Regions from separate parts of the Paenibacillus sp. 19GGS1-52 genome, predicted to be linked through region 2. Evidence: riboswitches for the same ligand, from Rfam matches in the RefSeq annotation. Region 2 holds a riboswitch; the other holds the start of a gene.
What was found. A riboswitch is a leader RNA that binds a small molecule or an ion and turns the genes downstream of it on or off. The one in region 2 is predicted to bind cyclic di-GMP.

Region 1: another riboswitch for cyclic di-GMP. It lies ahead of H1230_RS11270 (thiamine pyrophosphate-binding protein); the one in region 2 lies ahead of H1230_RS27520 (PA14 domain-containing protein).

What each region holds. Positions count from the first base shown of each region.
Region 1 covers NZ_CP059724.1:2,407,090-2,410,515, reverse strand. Annotated here, with positions in the region: gene serA (phosphoglycerate dehydrogenase) at 1-105, shown strand, start outside; gene H1230_RS11275 (methyl-accepting chemotaxis protein) at 318-1,568, shown strand; cyclic di-GMP riboswitch class I at 1,700-1,798, shown strand; gene H1230_RS11270 (thiamine pyrophosphate-binding protein) at 1,952-3,426, shown strand, end outside.
Region 2 covers NZ_CP059724.1:5,937,782-5,941,207, reverse strand. Annotated here, with positions in the region: gene H1230_RS27525 (sugar phosphate nucleotidyltransferase) at 1-1,099, shown strand, start outside; cyclic di-GMP riboswitch class I at 1,235-1,314, shown strand; gene H1230_RS27520 (PA14 domain-containing protein) at 1,321-3,426, shown strand, end outside.

The DNA.
Region 1 (3,426 bases), 3.3 Mb from region 2:
GCAATTATGCTTCTGACAGTAGACAAAGCCGTTCCTCAAGAGGTGCTTGTGAAGCTGGCAGGCCTGCCTGAGATCAACACTGCTGAAGAGATAGTCTTGCTATAAAACTTGTAATAGGCCACCCACACAACGTGTGTGGAGTGGCCTATTTATTTTGTCAGGAGAAGTCCATGTTTCACATTAGTGTATAATCTGTGGCATTCAGGGGAAATTACATCCTTAGTAGCATTTATGTCAGTTCTTACAATAGACTGATATCACTCTAATCCCCTATAATATTACAATATAAAATATTTTTTAAGGGGGATTTCTTTCCAATGGATTGGATGAACAAGCTTCCGTTAAAACAAAGAATAGTTGCTGGATGTTACCTGATTGCTGCCTTATTTTCTATCCCTGTTTTGATTTCTTTTATTGTAATGGGTAAAATTTTTGTCGGTATTCTTCTTATTGTGGTTCTTGGTGGTCTGACATATCCTCTTTCACGCTTTGTTGAGAGAACGCTTACATCATCATTTGATGACATTGCAAATGTCACTCACAACATTGCAAAGGGCGACTTTACTACTAGAGCTGATGAAAATGGTTCTATGGGAGATGTCAGCCGCTCCTTTAATACTATGATTGATAAATTGAAGAAAATTCTGACTGAAGCATCACAGCTTACCCGTCAAGTCATGGACGCGAGCCGCGGAATTGAAAATAAAAATCAGAGTTTGAAGATTGTTATGGCTCAGGTTTCTTCCTCCTCCAACGAACTAGCTTTGGGTGCTAATGAAATATCTGTAGACATCGCTGATATGACAGAATCTATTAAAGACATTGAAACTAAAGTTTCCAACTATACAACCTCCACAAAAGAGATGAATAAACGTTCAATACATACGTTGGAATTGGTTGAGAAAGGCCGTCAATCGGTAGACACTCAGGCTGAAGGCATGCGCAAAAATATCGCAGCCACCAAAAAAGTAGCAGAAACCGTCGATGCGCTTTCACACAATGCCCGAGGAATTACGATGATTACAAAAACGATCACTGAGATTGCTGAACAGACTAATCTGCTATCCCTTAACGCCTCCATTGAAGCGGCCCGTGCCGGAGAACATGGACGTGGCTTTGCAGTCGTAGCCCAAGAGGTACGTAAACTAGCTGAAGAATCAACCGCCTCAACCAAAGAAGTATTTGGTCTTGTGCGCAGTATTGAGAACGATATTAAAGATGCCATAGCTAACATTGCGATCAATGAAAGCGTAGTGCAGGTTCAGAACGAAATGATTACAGAGACAGCTAATATCTTCTCGCAAATAGTCCATAGTGTACAATACATCGCTGAGCAAATTGCTGCCTTTTCTTCGGAGAGTGACATCATGTTAGAAAGCGCGCTCAAAATCTCAGGCGCTATCGAAAACATTTCCGCCATTACCCAGCAAACTGCAGCTGGAACTGAAGAAGTCTCGGCTGCCATGAATGAACAAATAAATGCTCTGCAATCCGTAGCAGAGGAAACCGAAAAAATGACTCAGGCTGTATTTAATCTGCAAAAAACGATACATATTTTCAAATTTTAGGAGATGGGTCAAAAGACTTCCCTCTAAAGATCATGGTATTCGTCAAATTTCACGCTTATTTGTATAAAAATATTGACAAAAGAGAGAGAGGAATATATTGTAAAGGAAAATTATTCTTTATTTAATTTAATAATTTATAAAGGCAAAATTTCCGAAAGGGAATGACGCAAAGCCATGGATCTACAGCCTCATTTTTCAGTTGATGAGGCCATGACTGCCAGGTTGCTAAAACATCATGAAGGACTGAATTAAACATGCAGTCTCAATGGCGAATTATGCTACCCACCTGTGCTCTGTATCAGAGCACAGGTTTTATTTTTTTTTAGATCTAACGTTTTCACTTCGGGAGATCGATAAAGATATTACAATAAAATACTTGTGAGGTGTATGTTTTGAAGACAGTTGCAGAATACATGGCGGAGGCACTCCGCAACCTCGGAGTAACCCATTCTTTTGGGATTATTGGTAAATCTATTTGTCCTGTGGTTCTTAAAATGGTTGACTATGGTATCGAGTTTATTCCCGGGAGACATGAATCAAGCTCCGGCTTCGAAGCCTCTGGTTACGCACTAAAAACCGGGAATCTCGGGATAGCATTCGGGACCTCCGGCCCAGGTGGAACAAATCTGCTTACTGCAGCAGCACATGCAAAGGCTAATAACCTTCCTGTTCTTTTTATTACCGGTCACCAATCTATTAAAGAACTAGGAATTCCTCAATGTCAGGATTCATCCTCTTATCTTGCCGATTTAGCAGAAATGTTTAGGCCAGCCACTTTATTCAGCAAGCTTATCGAACGTGGAGATCATTTCAGTACTATTTTTAATCATGCAATTGCCATCGCGCTAGGCGGCAAACGTGGACCTGTTCATCTCTGCATCCCCTTTGATGTACAGACGGAAATGCTTGAAGAATGCAACATCGTATTTCCTGAACGGGAAACACTAGTAAATTATGCTAGCCTTGATCGTGTAATTACTGCTATTAACCATTCCAGTAATCCTTTAATTATTGCTGGTAAAGGTGTTAATCGGTCTGGAGCTCATAAAGAGCTGATCCAATTAGCTGAAACCTTTAATATTCCAGTCGTGACGTCACCTGGCGGAAAAGGGGCTCTCCCTTGGGATCATCCTTTATATCATGGGCCTATTGGTGTAGGTGGCTGCACACATGGCGATGATCTGCTGAACCATAGTGATCTTTATATCGTATTGGGCTCACGCCTAAGTGATATGACCATATGTAACCTAAAGCGAGAGAATCATCCAGAGACATTGATCCAATTTGATTGTGATCCTACTTTTGTCGGAAAAATACTAACTTCAAAGACTATTCAAATTACAGGTGATGTTCGCGATAATCTGGAGTTCTACCTTAACGGAATTGACCAGACAACACTTCCTAAGCGCGAAACTAAGCCTTTTGCTTACACTGAGGAACTTCCCACTCTGTCCAAGCTCTCTTTGGCATCGGTTCTTAGCACAATGAGTGACCTGATTCCTTATAACAATACCGTTTTTGTTGACGATGGAAGCCATGGGTTCAATGCCGTCAAATGGTATAAAGTAAAGAAACCCGGAAGTTTTGTTTTTGACGCCTATTTTGCTTGTATGGGAAATGCGATCGGTATGGCTATTGGTGCAAAGGTAGCGGCTCCTAGCGAAACGATCTTCTGCATTACCGGTGACGGCTGCTTTATGATGCTGGGATCAGAGATTAATACCGCTGTATGCAAAGATATCCCCGTCATCTTTATTGTCGTAAATAATATGCAGTTGGATATGGCGTTAAAAGGAATGGAGAAAACTACAGGTCGAATTGATGGAACTGTATTTGAAGTTCCTATGGATGTTGTGAA
Region 2 (3,426 bases):
TGCGTTGACAGCCACCTATCTGTATTCAGTAGTGGGGGTTTCCCCAGATGAGACTGTAGCAATCCTACCTGTTGATCCTTATGTGGAAGCATCTTTTTTTGATACGGTAGCCCAGCTTGAGCGTACGATGCAGGAAAGTGGTGCAAATCTGGCGTTGATGGGTGTGGTTCCTGAGCATGCTTCGGAGAAATACGGTTATATCATTCCTACCACTGAAGCAGCGGGTGAAAGTGGATATTTGCGAGTAAGTCATTTTCAGGAGAAACCGGAACGAAAGCAGGCCGAAGAGCTCATAAGTCGCAACGCCTTGTGGAACTGCGGCGTGTTTGCCTTCCGTTTAGGATATTTACTGGATATTTTGCAGCATAAAGGGCTGCCTCTGAATTATGAAGACTTGCAGAAGCAGTATAAATTATTGTCCTCAATCAGCTTTGATTATGAAGTGGTGGAAAAAGAAAAGAATATTGTTGTACAGCCGTATGACGGCTTCTGGAAGGATCTTGGTACATGGAATACATTGACCGAGGAAATGAGCAGCAATCATGTTGGCAAAGGTTTCATTACTGCAGATTCTGAAGGGACCTGCTTGATTAACGAACTCGACATTCCAATCACGGTCATTGGTGCAAAGGATTTAATTATCGCAGCCAGCCCTGATGGAATATTGGTCACGCATAAGGCAGAGAGTCCGCGAATCAAGGAAGTACTGAAAGCTTTTGAACAAAGACCAATGTATGAGGAACGCCGTTGGGGTCATTACAAAGTTATTGACTATGTGAAGTATGAAGAGGGCAATGAAGTGCTGACCAAGCGGATCTTTATATCTGAAGGCAAAAACATTAGTTATCAGTTGCATCGCAAACGTAGTGAGATCTGGACTATTATCAGCGGCGAAGCGAGCATCGTGCTGAATGAGAAAATGCATAACGTTAAGGCAGGCGATGTGGTGCGTATTCCCGAGGGGACTAAGCATGCTATTCTGGCATTGACGGATGTTGAATTTATTGAGGTACAGACCGGCTCTGAGCTGGTTGAGGAAGATAACATTCGTATTACATTGGACTGGAAAGATATCGAGCTACAACAGTTCATTTCATAGGCCTAAACTATCTATTTAACCGAATATGACAGAGTCAAAACGGGTAGAAAGACTCAATTTTAAGAATATTTTGTAAATGCACTAAACAAAAAAAAAAAAGAGTCGATACATACGGTAAGAAGGAAAATTCCTTCAAAACGATAAAGGCAAACCTATCGAAAGATAGGGACGCAAAGCTAAAGGGCCTTCGCAAGAGTGGCAGCCTGGCTACCGAAAGGAAGATGAATTTGAAAGCTCATCGTATGTATCGACAGTTCTGCATGTTCCTGTCACTAATTCTGTTTGTCATTGCTATTCCACTAGGAATGGGAATTGCACCATCTACTGCAGGAGCAGCTACAAGCTCCGGGACACCGGTTAACGCAGGCGCTTCACCTGAAGCAGTAAAGCTGCTTACTTACCTCAATTCAATTTCGGGGCAAGGGATTATCACGGGACAGCATGACTATCTGGAAAGTCCGGATGAAATCAGCAACAAATTAAAGGGGACCAGCGGGAAATACGCTGCTCTTCACGGCTATGAGCTTGGTGCAATTACTGGTCAAACAGAAGCTACCGTAGCTTCACAACGGAAGAACGTAGTTAACAGTGCTATCAACTGGAGTAAGAACGGCGGTATTGTCGCCATGACCTTTCACGAGAATCTACCGGGAACAACGTATGACTGGTCCAATGTTCAAAAGACGATTAGTCAGTCGGATTTCGACAAATACGTAACACCGGGAACGACGCAGTACAACAGTCTGATTGCCGATCTTGACAAAGTGGCAGTATCCTTGAAAAGCTTACGTGATGCTGGGGTTCCAGTACTCTGGAGACCCTACCATGAAATGAACGGAAATTGGTTCTGGTGGGGAAAGAAAAATAATTTCGCTGCACTCTGGAATATTATGTATGACCGTTTTGTTAACGTTCATCAATTAAACAACCTGTTATGGGTATGGAATCCTAATGCACCTAATGCTTGGGCAGATCCTTATGCCTTAACGTATCCAGGTGCCAATAAAGTTGACATTCTCGCAGCAGATATATATGACAATGACTATCAGCAAAAATATTATGACAGCTTGCTCAGTCTGGCTGCTGGCAAACCGATTGCTATCGGAGAGAATGGTCAAATGCCAAATACGACAAAGCTGCTGCAATCGCAGAATAAATGGGTATATATGATGAACTGGGGAAAATTGCTTTACGAGGATAACTCCACGGATACCATTAAAGCCTTCATGAATAACAGCTATACGATAACTCTGGATAAATATTTATCGGGGGTGATACCGTCCGTAACAGCAACGCCGACAGCGACACCGACGGCAACACCGACACCGACACCAACACCAACACCAACACCGACAGTAGCTCCTACGGCAACGTTTTCCTCGGGGGATCAGGCTCCTGCCTTGAATGGCTTGCATGGTGAATATTACAAGAACATGCTGCTTACAGGGACAGCGGCTCTAGTACGAAATGACGCTAATATCAACTTTAACTGGCGCCAGGCAGCACCGGTTACAGCACTCGGTATCGACAATTTCTCGATTCGTTGGACTGGGAAAATTAAGCCGCTCTATAGTGAAACTTATCAAATCTATACTGCATCGGATGACGGCATACGCGTCTGGGTAGATGGGAAGTCTGTCATAGATAGCTGGATTAAACAAAGTGGAACTGAACGTCAAGGAAGCATTGATCTCAAAGCTGGTCAACTATACGACATCAAAGTGGAATATTATGAGAATGCAGGAGATGCGCGGGTAAATCTGATGTGGCAAAGCCCAAGTCAGGTAAAAGGAACGGTACCTTCAAGTGCATTGTTCATTAATGCAAGTTCATCTGTTGCTAGTGCAGTATCGTCATCGTCGCTTGCAGCAACACCAACGGTAGCGCCGACGGTAACACCAACAGCAGCGCCAACACCAACAGCAGCGCCGACACCAACACCAACAGCAGCGCCGACACCAACACCAACAGCAGCGCCGACACCAACACCAACAGCAGCGCCGACACCAATGCCAACAGCAGCGCCGACACCAATGCCAACAGCAGCGCCGACGGCAACACCAACAGCAGCGCCGACACCAACGCCAACGGTTGCTAATGTTGTCGCACCGGCTGTGAATGGACTACAAGGTGAGTATTTTAGTAATATGCAATTATCAGGTAATCCAGTAATTGTACGCAAAGATGCTGCAATTGACTTCAACTGGCGTCTGCTCTCACCGGATGCAGCACTAGGCGTTGACTTCTTCTCTGTACGCTGGAGCGGTAAGATTAAACCCGTATACAGTGAAACTTATCAAATCTATACAACTTCAGATGATGGTATC